Regions from separate parts of the Mesorhizobium sp. KR1-2 genome, predicted to be linked through region 1. Evidence: riboswitches for the same ligand, from Rfam matches in the RefSeq annotation. Region 1 holds a riboswitch; each other region holds the start of a gene.

Evidence for each region. Region 1 has a riboswitch for cobalamin ahead of ABLE85_RS05890 (CbtB-domain containing protein). Riboswitches for the same ligand answer to the same signal wherever they lie in the genome.
Region 2: another riboswitch for cobalamin. It lies ahead of ABLE85_RS17390 (ABC transporter substrate-binding protein); the one in region 1 lies ahead of ABLE85_RS05890 (CbtB-domain containing protein).
Region 3: another riboswitch for cobalamin. It lies ahead of bluB (5,6-dimethylbenzimidazole synthase); the one in region 1 lies ahead of ABLE85_RS05890 (CbtB-domain containing protein).
Region 4: another riboswitch for cobalamin. It lies ahead of ABLE85_RS16680 (aromatic ring-hydroxylating dioxygenase subunit alpha); the one in region 1 lies ahead of ABLE85_RS05890 (CbtB-domain containing protein).

The regions. Positions count from the first base shown of each region.
Region 1 covers NZ_JBDZDS010000002.1:348,684-352,250, forward strand. Annotated here, with positions in the region: gene cobU (bifunctional adenosylcobinamide kinase/adenosylcobinamide-phosphate guanylyltransferase) at 1-86, opposite strand, end outside; gene ABLE85_RS05885 (CbtA family protein) at 79-840, opposite strand; gene ABLE85_RS05890 (CbtB-domain containing protein) at 853-1,032, opposite strand; cobalamin riboswitch at 1,068-1,263, opposite strand; gene ABLE85_RS05895 (aromatic ring-hydroxylating dioxygenase subunit alpha) at 1,430-2,632, shown strand; gene ABLE85_RS05900 (MFS transporter) at 2,601-3,567, opposite strand, start outside.
Region 2 covers NZ_JBDZDS010000009.1:1,541-5,107, reverse strand. Annotated here, with positions in the region: gene paaG (2-(1,2-epoxy-1,2-dihydrophenyl)acetyl-CoA isomerase PaaG) at 1-721, opposite strand, end outside; gene ABLE85_RS17395 (hypothetical protein) at 1,196-1,603, shown strand; cobalamin riboswitch at 1,791-1,985, shown strand; gene ABLE85_RS17390 (ABC transporter substrate-binding protein) at 2,138-3,154, shown strand; gene ABLE85_RS17385 (iron ABC transporter permease) at 3,151-3,567, shown strand, end outside.
Region 3 covers NZ_JBDZDS010000001.1:448,144-451,710, reverse strand. Annotated here, with positions in the region: gene ABLE85_RS02175 (histone deacetylase family protein) at 1-806, opposite strand, end outside; cobalamin riboswitch at 1,030-1,210, shown strand; gene bluB (5,6-dimethylbenzimidazole synthase) at 1,259-1,990, shown strand; gene ABLE85_RS02165 (hypothetical protein) at 1,997-2,980, opposite strand; gene ribB (3,4-dihydroxy-2-butanone-4-phosphate synthase) at 3,068-3,567, opposite strand, start outside.
Region 4 covers NZ_JBDZDS010000008.1:108,288-111,854, forward strand. Annotated here, with positions in the region: gene ABLE85_RS16675 (aspartate aminotransferase family protein) at 119-1,489, shown strand; cobalamin riboswitch at 1,930-2,133, shown strand; gene ABLE85_RS16680 (aromatic ring-hydroxylating dioxygenase subunit alpha) at 2,265-3,512, shown strand; gene ABLE85_RS16685 (hybrid-cluster NAD(P)-dependent oxidoreductase) at 3,536-3,567, shown strand, end outside.

The DNA.
Region 1 (3,567 bases):
AAGCCGGTCGCCAGCTGCTCGGCATGCGCGCTCTTGCCGGAGCGCGCGCCGCCGAGCAGCAGCGTCAATGTGCTGGCGTCAGGCAAAGCTGTCGCGCAGGCTTTTTGCCGTTCCGGTGAAGCGGCCACGCACGATGCCGACCAGCGCCCCGAGCACCACCCAGAAAATCAGGTTGGTGACGTTGACTGCGACCACGAACTGGTGGTGCAGGCTTTCCGGAATGGGCGTTTCGTGGCTTGCCGGCTGCGGCGCACCGATGACGTGCGGTGCCACGATCAGCGCCACGCCGAGCAGCGAGAAGGCCAGCGAGTTGCGGGAGGCGATCAGGCCAAGACCAGCAGCCGTGGCGACGGCCGTGCCGATCCACCAGACCTGGCGGGCGGCAAGGTCGGCGGCTGGCATGGCCGGCAATTCCGGCGGCAGGCCGAGGCCCGGCGCCAGCGTGAACACGGCAAAGCCCGCAAAGCCCCAGAAAACGCCCTGACGCCAGCCCGCAATGCCGCCCGCCATTTCGGACACGGCTACCAGAACCAGCGCGAAGCCGATGCCGGTGACGATATTGGCAAGCGCGGTGAAGCTGAAGCGCTCGAGGCCGTCAGCCGGCGCCCAGGCTTCTTCCTCCTCGGCGGGCGCAGCGGCTTCTGCGGTCGCCGAGGCACTCATCTCCATGCCTGGCATATTGTGTGCCGAACCATGGTCGTGCCCGCCAGCAGCCTCTTCATAGACCTCAGCCTGAAGAATCAGCGGAACCGTCGCGAAGGTTTGCATCCCAGCCATGACCATGCCGGACAATAGCCCAGCGATCGCCGCGATGAACACGACGTTGCGAAACACAGTCATTGGAAGCCCCTTTTAATGGCAGGGGAACGCGAGCGAGTGGCGGTAGTCGTGGGCGGCGTTGTGGACGACTTCCATGTGCGAGAAGCCGACGAAGCCGATCACGAACAGGCCGAGCAGCGCGGAAAGCGCGAGCTGCGTGGCGCGCGAGGAAGAGCTTGCAGAAGCGCCGAGCGTCGAAGAAATCGTGTTCATTTTAAAGTCCTTTCACCCTCCACCCGAGGGCATCTAGCGTTGTCTTCGTCGCCGGCAGGTCTCCTGGCTTGCGGGTCTGCACCCTTCCCCGCCTTCCCGAGGTAACCCTCAGTGGCATTTGGGGAGGGCTCTCCGCATACAGTTGCGGGGGCAGCCGCGGCTTTGGGCACAAAAAATGCCCGCACCGCATTCCCTCTTGTTCCGTCCGGAACCGACGACGGCCGCGACTATACGGAGAATCGTCACGCCCGGCAAACCATATTCCCGCCCTTTTGGCGGCCATCGAGGTCGCAAATGCACAAGTCCTTGCCAGCGGCCAAATCGCCGCCATTTGCATGATGATTGACAATCGACGTTTGCCAGTGTCCGTTTTGTGCGGTCGACCGGGAGTAGCGCTATGCGAGCCGACATCGAACACAGCGATCCCTACAATGGGCTGCGGTCCGCCGAGACGACGCTGCCGGCCCGCTCCTATTGGGACGAAGCGGAATATCGGCGAGATCTTGAAGCGATTTGGTATCGCAACTGGATGATGCTCTGCCGCGAGGCCGACATCGCCCAGCCTCAAGCCTATCGGGTCTTCACGATCGGCACTCAGCAGGTCCTCGTCATACGCGACGAAAGCGGAATCTTGCGTGCCTTCCACAACACCTGCCGGCACCGCGGCTCACAGTTGTGCCGCGAAAACGAGGGCCGCCTGAAGAGCAGGCTGCTGACCTGTCCCTACCACGCCTGGTCCTATTCCTTGCGCGGCGAATTGGTGCGCATCCCCTCCAAGACGCTTCCGGCTGGCTTCGACAAGGCCGATTACCCGCTCTATCCGGTCGCGATTTCGCTCTGGCGCGGCTTCGTCTTCGTCAATCTCACCGAGGATGCCGCCGGTTCCGCCGCGGAAAGTTTCGATCCCGGCTCCGGCGACCTTACCAACTGGCCCTTGGAAGAACTCGCCACCGGCCATGTCCTGCGCAAAGTGCTGAACTGCAATTGGAAGGTTTTCTGGGAAAACTTCAACGAGTGCCTGCACTGTCCGGGCGTGCACAAGAACCTGTCCCACCTCGTTCCGATCTACGGCCGCGGGCTGATGGCGCGCCATGACGATCCCGACTGGGCGCTGCATGCCGACAACGACGCCCCCGAATTTGCGGGCGGACTTCGGGCGGGCGCCGAAACCTGGTCGGAGGACGGTCGCGTTCACGGCCCGGTTTTCGGTTCACTGACGGAGGCCGAGCGCGCCGCCGGCCAGACCTATGCAATGCACCTGCCGTCCATGTTCATAGTCGGCCATGTCGATTATGTGCGCACCGTGCGGCTGATGCCCCTCGGCCCCGAACAGACCGAGCTTACCGCCGAATGGCTGTTTCCTGCGGATGCGCTGACATCGGAGGGCGCCAACCTGGAGAATATCGTCGACTTTGGGGCCCGCGTGCTGGAGGAGGATGCCGCCGCCTGCGAACTCAATCAGAAGGGCCTGCACTCGCTGCGGCACCAGGCCGGTGTTTTGATGCCAGAGGAATACGAGCTGCATCGCTTCCATCAATGGGTGGGCGGCCAGCACGCCGCCCACGACGTCACATCGATTTCGGCAGATAGCGCCAGGTAAGCAGGCCGCAAAAGACGGTGAAGACGCCAAGCGTGCAGAACACCGCCCCGAGCCCGAAGAAGCTAAGCACCACCGAATAGACAAGCGGCGGCAGGAGTTCAGAAAAATCGAGATAGGTGCGGTAGACCGCCGTCATCTGCGGCCTCTCATAGGTGCGCACCGCGCGCATGAAGGCAGTGGAACCGAGCGCGTCGAGCGCCACCGCAAACAGCGCGCCGAGCAGCAGGAATCCGCCGGTCATCAGCGGCAGGTTCTCCCCGCCCAGGCCGGCCGCGAACAGCGCCGCGCTCATGGCCAGGAAGGCAAAGGCCATCACGTTGCGCGCGCCGAAGCGCCGCCCCGCCCGCCCCCAGGAGATGGCGGCAAAGAGCAGCGCGTTGCCGGCCGAAACCAGCAGGCCCCCGGCCAGTTCACCCTCGCCCGTCACCACCATCAGGATCGGCCCGTAAACGAAGAAGGTCGTCCAGAAACAGGAGCGGCCGAAGGCGATCACCCAGGCCAGGCGCAGCCGCGGCTGGGAAACGAAGCGGCCAATGTTCTTCAGTGGGTTGGCGGCCCGCGTCTTGCCGGGACTGATCAGCGGATTGTCGCCAAGGCGGAAATACCAGAAGGTGATCAGCAGCGCCGTCGCGAAGGCTAGCACTACCGCATGTGTGGCTACGATTCCGTAATGCGTATAGAGGAACACGCCGAGCGTCGGCCCGCCGGTCCAGGCCATCATCGACCAGGCCATGCGCAGCGATTCGGCCTGCATGATCTCCGTCTTGCGGATGTGGTCCATGATGTAGAGGTTGAGCGTGATGGCGAGCGCGCTGGCGCCCATGACGCGGGCCAGCATGCCCAGCATCTGCCCCGGCAGCGAATGGGTCATGAACAGCAGCGAGCCTAGGGCCAGCAGAACCACTCCGGTCGTATAGATCCATCGGCGTGAGAAG
Region 2 (3,567 bases), on a different contig from region 1:
CGCTGCGCCCGGCGGCCTGCTGGCTGTCGCGTTCGAGATCGAGCTGGGCATCGAAAGTCCCTTCGGCGGCAGACTGGATCACCTGCTTCGTCAAGCCTAGGCCAAAGGTCGGGCCGGCGGCGAGGGAGGCCGCGAGGGACCGCGCCTCGGCCATCAGATCGTCATCCGGAATCACCTTCCAGATGAGGCCCCAGTCGGCAGCCTGCTGCGCCGAAAGCGGTTCCGCCGTGAGGGCCAGCGCCATGGCGCGCGCCTCGCCAAGCCGGCGCACCAAGTGCCAGCTGCTGCCGGCATCCGGCCCGAGGCCGATCTTTGAGAAGGACTGCACGAAACGCGCCGATGCGGCGGCCAGGACGATGTCGCAGGCCATGGCGATGCTGGCCCCGGCCCCGGCGGCGACGCCGTTGACGGCGCAGACGACAGGCTTGGGCAGGCTGCGAATCAGGCGGACGGTCGGGTTGTAGAAGGTGCCGATCGTGTAGCCGAGGTCGGGCGGGCCGTCCGGGCCTGGTTTGCGGTCGCGCAGATCCTGCCCGGCGGAGAACCCGCGCCCGGCGCCGGTCAGCAGCACGGCACGTATCTCGGCTTCGTCATGGGCGCGCTGGATGCCCGCGCGGAGTGCCAGGTGCATCTCCTCGGTGAAGGCGTTGAGCTTGTCCGGACGATTGAGGACAAGCGTCAGGACGCCATCGGACAGCGTGGAAAGAACGGTCTCGGACATATTCCTTGCCTCCCTGGAAAATGCATGCATTGCACCCGGTCCGCGCCTCCTAGCCCCTGTCGGATGGAAAGTCCCACGCTCATTAACGGTGGAACGGACAAAACCGCATGGCGGAATGCAGGGCAGCAGCGAGGTATCGCGAGCGCTCCCTGCAGGGTGGAATTTCTGAACGGTGAAGGGCGGCAAAGGGGCCGAAAGCGGTCGGTCTGCTATTGGGACATCATGGCCCGTAAGCGGCCGTTGCGTTGGGGGACTTCGCAGGCATTCGCGAAAACTGCTGGGCGAGGCCGCCGGACCAATTTTTCTGGTGATGAGACCGGGCCTCGCGCTCGGTGCCGCCGCCGAATCCTCATCACCTGGGAATCGCGCGTGACGGCACCAAACGCCCTTGGCCTTGTTCCAATTGCGGTGTTCGAGAGACGAGGACGGAGGTGGTAGTATCAGCTCCCCAACACAAATTGCGGCAGGAAAACGATGCACGCATTCAGTTTTGCCTTCGCACTGCTTGTGATCCCAGGAGTCGCAAACGCGGCCAACAACAAGTTGCAGTTCTGGAACCTGACCGCAAACACCGTCACGGAATTCTACTTGGCTCCCGCCGGGACCGAGGATTGGGGAAAGAACCAGACGAAGAACGATCCCGATGGCTCCGTCGACCACGACGAAAGATTGGTCATCAAGGACACGCCGGCCGGCACCTATGACGCCAAGCTCACAGACAAAACCGGCCGCACCTGCGTTGTGAAAAATGTAGAGGTTAAGGAAAAGGGAGTGTTCCCAATCGAAAGAGAACCAGTTGACAGGCTGCACGAAGTGACCTGCGCCACGGTCGATGTGCACAGCTATCTTGCGCGCCTTTTTGTCTTGCGGCATGCCTTGTGATGGCTCCCTGCCCCCTAGCCATCGGGCGGGACCTTTGGTCGCGGCAGTCGGGCCGCGAATGGCTCGAAGGCCAGATCAGTGTCAGGCAATGAATTTCCGACGGTTTCCTTCGCGATCGGGCGAAGACCAAGGAAAAAGGTCGCCATTTTCCACGCCATTTCAGTGACTTGATGCGGGCGAAGCAATCCGCTAGGAACCATGCGTCGGTTCCCGCAAGGGAATAACAGGGAATTCGCCGCGGCTTGACCCGCGAAACGAAACTGCCCCCGCAACTGTAGGCGGTTAGTACCTTCTCAAAAATGCCACTGGGTATCTGCCCGGGAAGGCCGAGAAGGACCATGACCCGTCAGTCAGGAGACCTACCGACACCTGTAAACTCAACGCGCCGGGCGGGGATGTCCGGGGAGGTTTGTCGATGTCGTACACCACAGGTGGATTGCAGTTGCGTCATGCCCATTCGGGCGTGAGCGATCATCGTCGTGCTGACCCGAATCCTTCGATCCCGGCCACCCACAGATCGGAGATCTTCGCGTCATGACAGCTTCGCGCCTGGCACTTGCTGCCGCCAGCCTTGCATTCCTTACGGCCACTGCTGCGGCCGAGCCCACCAAATATCCGCTGACCCTCGAAAACTGCGGGGAGAAGATCGCCTTCGACAAGGCGCCCGCAAGCGCTGTCACGGTCGGCCAGGCGGCGACCGAAGTTCTTTACTCTCTCGGCCTCGGCGACAAGGTCTCCGGCACCTCGGTCTGGTTCACCGAAGTGCTGCCGCAGTTCAAGGCGATCAACGACAAGATCGAGCGGCTGGCCGACAACGACCCGAGCTTCGAGAGCGTGGTCGCCAAGCGTCCGGACCTGGTGGCCGTGCAGTTCGAATGGCATGTCGGGCCGAGCGGCATTGTCGCCACCCGCACGCAGTTCCACGATGTCGGCATCCCCACCTATGTGCTGCCGACGGACTGCGTCGCGAAAGATAACACGATAGGCGTTGACGGCACCCGCAGCGAGTTGTTTTCGACCGCGGCGATCCATCAGGGCGTGCGGGAGCTGGCCACCATTTTCGACATGCAGGACAAGGGTGAGGAACTCGTCGCCGACCTGACCAAGCGCGAAGCCGCCGCGGTCGAGCGCGCCAAGGCGCTCAACCTCAAGGATGTATCGGCCGTGTTCTGGTTCTCCAGCGCGGAGATGGACATCGATCCCTATGTCGCAGGGCGCAAGGGGGCGCCGGCCTACATGATGGACAAGCTCGGCATCAGGAACATCGCCGGGTCGGACGAAGAGTGGCCGGTGGTCGGCTGGGAAACCATCGCCAAGGCCAATCCGACGATCATCGTCATCGCCAGGATGGATCGCCGGCGCTTCCCGGCCGACGACTACGAGAAGAAGCTCGAATTCCTGAAGACCGATCCGGTCGCCAGCCAGATGGATGCGGTCAAGAACAACCGCATCGTCGTCATGGACGCCCACGCGATGGACGCGACCATCCGCACGGTCTCCGGCATCGAGGCCCTCGCCGACTCACTCGAGAAATTCGGACTGGCGAAGTGAGCCTGGCTTTTGTCCGACAAGCGCAGATCTCCCGGCTCGGCCGGGGGATATTGGGTTTCCTTGCGCTCGCGGCCGCGATCCTTGCCGGCACATGCATCGGCGAGACCCCCATCACCGTCGGTGTGGTGCTGCAGACGCTGGCCAACAAGATTTTTGGCACGGCCTATGTGCTCGATCCCATCGAGATGGGGATCATCTGGAACTACCGCCTGCCGCGCGCCATCGTTGCCGCCTGCTGTGGCTCGGGACTGGCGATCTCCGGCATGGTGCTGCAGTCGCTGCTGCGGAACGCCCTGGCCGACCCGTATCTGCTCGGCATCTCGGCTGGAGCTTCAACCGGCGCGGTGATGGTGACCGTCGCTGGCCTTGGCGCCGGCGCGATCTCCATGTCGCTCGGCGCCTTTGCCGGTGCC
Region 3 (3,567 bases), on a different contig from region 1:
AGCTGGCCTGTCGCCCAGTCGAAGTCCTCTTCGGTCAGATTGATCTGTGCCAGCGGGTCGCGATGGTGCGCGTCGAAACCGGCCGAGATGATGACCAGGTCCGGGCCGAAGGCATCGAGCGCCGGAAGCACGCGTGCGCGGAACGCTTCGCGGAACAAGTCGCCGCCGCTCTCCGGCGACAGCGGCGCGTTGACGATGTTGCCCGCGCCGGTCTCGTCCTTGGCTCCCGTGCCCGGATAGAGCGGCATCTGGTGCGTGGAGCAGAACAGCACGCTCGGATCACTCCAGAAGATGTCCTGCGTGCCGTTGCCGTGGTGCACGTCCCAGTCGACGATGGCAACACGCTCGGCACCAAATTTGCGCTGCGCGTAGCGGGCCGCGATCGCGGCATTGTTGAACAGGCAAAAACCCATCGCCGTCGTCTTCTCGGCATGGTGGCCTGGCGGGCGCGCCGCCACGAAGACATTGTCGGCCTTGCCGGTGAACACGTCGTCCACCGCGGCATTGGCCGCGCCGATCGCCGTCAGCGCCGCCTGCCAGCTCTTGGGGCTGACCGTGGTGTCTGGGTCGATGCCCACGAGCCCCTCCTCGGGGATCGCCGCGCGAATCCTGTCCACGAAGCTCTCGGGATGGGCGAAAAGGATCGTCGCCTCGTCGCCCTCCGGCGCCTCGACGCGCACGAGGTCCGAAAAGGCCTCGTCCTCCAGCACGCGCGCGATCGCGCGCAGCCGGTCCGGGCGCTCCGGGTGCCCCGGCGGCGTCAGGTGCTCGAGATAGATAGGATGCGAATAAAGGCGCGTGGTCATGCCGGGCAGCTTATCAGCAATGGCGCGCGTCGCCACGCACTACCTGCCGAAGCCTGGGGAAAATCGTTCTTTCTCCAAAGTCCATGTCGCATGGCGAGGATGGACCGCCAGCCATTTCGCGATAGTGTCGCCGCGCTGCAAGGTGCCCGCCTTAGAGCATGATCCCGAAAAGTTACAGACTTTTCGGACAAGATCATGCTCCAGAAACTGGGAGCAAGATGGCGTTTCAAGGAGAAGCCATCGCGCTCTAAGGCGGGAGAATCGGGAACGCGGTGCAAATCCGCGGCGTGCCCAACGCTGTAAGGGGGACCGCATCGGTAGATGCCACTGTTCTGCGGAACGGGAAGGCGCCGATGGCGGGACGAACCCGAGCCAGAAGACCGGCCAGGCAGAAATAGTCGTCCGCATGGTCAGGCGGAACGATGCCGAGCCTGTTCGCAAGGGGAAACGCGATGCCGGCAAGCAGCCATCCTATGCCCGAAAACGCCTTCGAAGACGCCGCGCGCGAGGCGGTCTACCGCGCCATCTTTACGCGCCGCGACGTGCGCAGCCATTTTGCGCCCGAGCCGCTGGACGACGCCGTTCTGGCGCGTCTCCTGCTGGCCGCCCATCACGCGCCGTCAGTCGGCTTCATGCAGCCATGGAACTTCATCGTCATCAGGGACATGGAGCGACGCGAGCGGGTGCGCGACCTGTTCCTCACCGCCCGCGAGCAGGAACTGCACGCCATCGCCGCCGAGCGGCAGGCGCTCTACCGCAAGCTGAAGCTCGAAGGCATTTGCGAAAGCGCGCTGAACCTCTGCATCACCTGCGACCGCCGGCGCTCGGAAAACTCGCCGCTCGGCCGCTGGCACAACCCGCAGATGGACCTCTACAGCACCGTTTGCGCGGTGCAGAACCTCTGGCTCGCCGCGCGCGCCGAGGGCGTGGGGATAGGCTGGGTCAGCATTCTTGACGAACAGGCGCTGAAGGAGCTTCTCGGCATTCCCGAGCATGTCGCGCCGATCGCCTATCTGTGCGTCGGCCGTGTCTCGCAGTTCGCGCCGAAGCCGGATCTCGAAGCAAGCGGCTGGGGCAATCGCCTGCCCCTGCCCGAGCTCATCATGAGCGAGGCCTTCGGTGGCGCCGGAGAAACCTTACTCAAGGAAACCGTAGCCAGTGAATCCCTGTCCTGGCGACCCTGAGCATGCTTAGCGAGCCTGCTTGGCCGGCTGCCATGCCGCCCCGCCAGCCGAGCCCAGCGCCTTGTCCTTCAGCTCGCGGAACTTGCCCGATGCCTCGGCCAGCCGGCGATCCCAGTCCGGATTGGGCACCTGCCCTTCGATAGTCTTGAAATAGACCTGCATCAGCGAGGCGATGGCGAAGGGCTCGATCAGCGCCGCCTTGATGGCCCAGGCGAACACGATCGCCAGCACGAAGGCCCAGCCCGCCAGTTGCCCCGGCATCATGTAGAGGATGGCTGCCGCCGGCGTCAGCATCATCAGGAAGATGACGAAGGTCAGGCCCCACATGACGATCGCAAGCCACACGGCGTTCTTGACCATGGTGCCGGCGTTCTGCGCGTAGAGGACGACGCCCTGGCGCGCGGTCTCGTAGGGGCTGTGGCTGTCGAGGCGAATGTTGTAGGCGAGGATGATCTCGTCGACATAGGTCAGCGACAGGCGAATGACCGCGTTGACGAACTTCACCAGCCCGTCGAGCCCGGGAATGGGGAGGAAGGCCGCGATGCCACCGATCAGGCCGGTGATCGCGGCGATGGCGCCCTTCACCAGTTGGTCGAGCACGAAGAGAATATTGGCTTCCGCAAAGCGCGTGGTCACAACCTCCCGCGCATAGGAGATCTGCCCCTGGCCGCTGGGCACTCCGTGCCCGTCCAGTAGCCGAACCATGACGGCGATGTGGCCTGCCTTGACGATGTACAGGATGTATTCGCGGATCCAGTAGACGATCAGCGACACCAGGCCGAAGCTGATAATGCCGCCCCAGATCGACAAGGTGGCGGGACCGTCCTCGCCGCCGAAGATGTGGCCTGCGCCATAACCGACGCCAGCTCCGGCGCCTGTCGCAAGCACATATGCCGCGGTGATTGCAAAAAACACGATCATGCGAAAGACGATGAAGGGCCATGTCTTCATCATCATCGACAGCGTCTTGCCGATATCGAAGTCCCACATGCAATAATCCCCCCAAGACAGGCAAATTTAGCATGTCCTGAGGGGAAATATTGTCAAGCGTCTGCCGCGCGGCAGCGACGTTTCTCGCTAGAGAATTTCAGTTTTGGCGATCTTGATGCCGAAACCTTCGAGGCCGACATAGTGGCGCTCGCGCGAGGCGATCAGGTTGATCGAGGAGATGCCGAGGTCGCGCAGTATCTGCGCGCCGAGGCCGATCTCGCGCCACTCGCTCTCGCGCTTGCGGGCTTCGGCGTGGGCTTCCGCCTCGTTGTGCAGCGGGCGGTTGCGGTCCTGGTGGGCAACGCCCACCGAACCCTCGCGCAGATAGACGATGACGCCGCGCTTGCACTCGCCCATGGATTTCATGATCGACTGGAGGTCGTGACCAGTGCCGAACACGTCGGCCACCACGTTCTCCGAATGCAACCGGACGGGCACTTCCTCGCCGTCGCGGATGTCGCCAAAGACGATCGCCAGGTGGTGCATCACGTCCCAGGGCAGCGTGTAGGTATAGGCCTTGGCCTTGCCGCCGGGCGTCTCGATGTCCGAGCACTCGACACGCTCCACCAGCTTTTCTTGGCGCTGGC
Region 4 (3,567 bases), on a different contig from region 1:
GCAAATTTCCAGAATTTGCAAGGGTGATTCCCGTCCGCGTTTCGCAGGCGGGTAGCAATCTTGCCTTGCAAGGCCAGGAATGCCTACCAGCCGTGGCGCTGAAACACAGGAAACCAGTATGGACGCCCAACCCAATTCCCCCGAAGCCCGCGATATTCGCTATCACCTCCACGCCTACACCAATATGCGTCGGCACCAGGAAGTCGGCCCGCTCATCATCGAGAAGGGCGACGGCATCTATGTCGAGGACAACACCGGCAAGCGCTACATCGAGGCGATGGCCGGCTTGTGGAGCGTTGCGGTCGGCTTCTCGGAGCCCCGGCTGGTCGAGGCCGCCACGCGGCAGATGAAGCAGCTGCCCTTCTATCACAACTTCACCCACAAGTCGCATTCGGTCGTCATCGACCTGGCTGAAAAGCTGGTGACGATGGCCCCCGTGCCGATGAGCAAGGCCTTCTTCACCAACTCCGGGTCCGAGGCCAACGACACGGCCATGAAGATGATCTGGTATCGCTCCAATGCGCTCGGCCAGCCGCAGCGCAAGAAGATCATCAGCCGCAAGCGCGGCTATCACGGCGTCACCATCGCCTCGGCCAGCCTCACCGGCCTGCCGAACAACCAGATCTCCTTCGACCTGCCGATCGCCAATGTCCTGCACACCTCCTGCCCGCACTACTGGCGCGAGGCGCTGCCGGGCGAGAGCGAGGACCAGTTCACGACGCGGCTTGCCGACGACCTGGAGAAGCTGATCCTGGCCGAGGGCCCGGAAACCGTTGCCGCCTTCATCGGCGAGCCGGTGATGGGCGCGGGCGGCGTCGTTGTGCCGCCGGCCGGTTACTGGGAGAAGATCCAGGCGGTGCTGGCCAAGTACGACATCCTGCTGGTGGCCGACGAGGTCATCTGCGGCTTCGGCCGCACCGGCGAGATGTTCGGCTCGCAGACCATGGGCATGCGGCCCGACATCATGGTCATGTCGAAGCAGCTGTCCTCGTCCTACCTGCCGATCTCGGCGCTGATGATCAACGATCGCGTGTTCGAGCCGATCGCCGACGAAAGCAACCGCATCGGCACCTTCGGTCACGGCTTCACCGCCGGCGGTCATCCGGTCGCGGCTGCGGTCGCGCTGGAAAACATCCGCCTGATCGAGGAGCGCAACCTGGTCGATAACGCTCGCGAGGTCGGCGCCTACATGCAGCAGCGCCTGCGCGAGCTGGCTTCGCACGAGCTGGTCGGCGAAGTGCGCGGCGTCGGTCTCATCGCGGCGATCGAGACGGTGGCCGACAAGGCGACCAAGGCGCCGTGGGGCCAGGTCGGTGCGCTGGGCGCGCTGGTCAACGGCCAGCTGCAGCAGAACGGCGTGATCTCCCGCGCCATGGGCGACTCGATCGCCTTCTGCCCGCCGCTCATCATCACCAAGGCGCAGGTCGACGACATCGTCGCCGCGCTCCGCACGTCGCTCGACGCGGCGCTGGCTCAGGTCAAGGCCTGATCCCAAGCCACCAACAAAGAACCCGGCAAGAAGGAATTCTTGCCGGGTTCATTCTTTTTGGGAGGTGCGAAGGCTGCGGGATTGCATGCGGCCCAGCATGGCCAATCAGTTCTGAGGAATAGTCTTTCGGGTGTTCAGGCGAAGGGCGCGGCCACGCCAGCGCCTCGCGGCGCCGCGAGCGGTTCCAGCGCCACAGGTCGCGGCTGAGAATGCCGAGCACGGTCAGCGAGATCACGCGTGCGTCAGCCGCCGGTCGCCCACTTTTCCAAACATTTTCTCGACACTCCGAAGCGCGGCCGGACCTGGCCGCGCGCTCGTGTGTTGCGCTGCCGCTTGGCGCGGCACACGCCATCGCTTCGTCGCGATCACATCTTTTGCACTGTCGTCTTTGCGTTTGGGACATGTCGCATTCGCGTGCGCCACCCCCCGCTGTCCGATGCTCTAATCGGGATACTTCAGGTGCCGGCCCCGGAAACGGGTCCGGAGAATTGGGAAGCCGGTTAGAATCCGGCGCTGCCCCCGCAACGGTGGTGGAGTGTGTCATGGCGGGAGACCACTGGGCGAAATGCCTGGGAAGGTGTCCGTGACGGTCCTGCAGGACCAACTCCTCAGCCCGGAAACCAGCCTGATGTCGTTTGAACCCGACTGATCGCGGTGGGCGGTCAAGTGGCGGAGCGTTGCGCGTCGGCAGCCTTGCCTGGCTGTGAGCGCAATCTTCCTCCCCTGAAATCACCACCAGTTCAGTCCTTGTGCGCCAGCAAAGCGAGGACAGGACATGGATACACGCACCGAAATGCTGAGGCAGATCCGCAGCCGCCGTGACGGCTTCAGCCTTGAGCAGCCCTTCTACATCGACCCCGACTATTTCAAACTCGACATGGAGCTGATCTGGTATCGCGACTGGCTGTTTGTCGGCCACGACTGCGAGCTGCCCAAGACCGGCAGCTACATGACCGTCCAGATCGGCGATTTCCCGGTGGTGGTCGTTCGCGACCAGAACGGTGACATCCGCGCCTTCCACAACTCCTGCCGCCATCGCGGCAGCCGCGTGTGCACCGCTCACAAGGGCACGGCGGCGAAGCTCGTCTGCCCCTATCACCAGTGGACCTACGAGCTTGACGGCCGCCTGCTGTTCGCCCGCCAGATGGGGCCGGATTTCGACGCCAGCGGCTTTGGCCTCAAGCCCGTCGCCTGCGAAAGCGTGGGCGGCTACGTCTTCATCTGTCTGGCCGACGAGCCGGCCGACTTTGCGCCGATGCGGGTTATGGTCGAACCCTACCTCCTGCCGCACCGGTTGCGCGACGCCAAGGTCGCCCACGAAACTACCATCATCGAAAAGGGCAACTGGAAGCTGGTGTGGGAAAACAACCGCGAGTGCTACCACTGCGCCGGCAACCATCCCGAACTGTGCAAGACCTTCCCCGAGGCGCCGAACGTGACCGGCGTCAATGGCGCCGACAGCGACCCGGAGATGGTGGCGCACTGGCAGAAATGCGAGGCGGCCGGTCTGCCGAGCAAATTCCGCATCGATGCCGCCGGCCAGTACCGCGCCACGCGCACGCCGCTGCTGCGCGATGCCGTCAGCTACACCATGACCGGCAAGCGCGCAGTGCAGCGCAACCTGTCCGACAGCGTCTCGGCCGACCGTATCGGCTCGCTGCTGCTCTATCACTACCCGACGACGTGGAACCACGTGCTGGGCGACCACGCGGTTACCTTCCGCGTGCTGCCCATCAGTGCCACTGAAACGGCGGTGACGACGAAGTGGCTGGTGCACAAGGATGCGGTGGAAGGCGTCGACTACGATCTTGCCGAACTCACTCATGTCTGGACCGAGACCAACGACCAGGACCGGCGGATCGTCGAGGAGAACGCCTTCGGCATCAAGTCGCCGGCCTACGAGCCCGGACCCTATTCGGAGGTGCATGAAGGCGGCGTGATCCAGTTCGTCGACTGGTATTGCGGCTTCATCGAGCCGCGCCTTGCCGAGGGCGAAAAGCCCTCGCTGCGCAGCGTCGCCTGAGGCGGGAGGGCGGGATGAACGCCATGACCTCCATCAGCCTCTATAAGCATCTCGA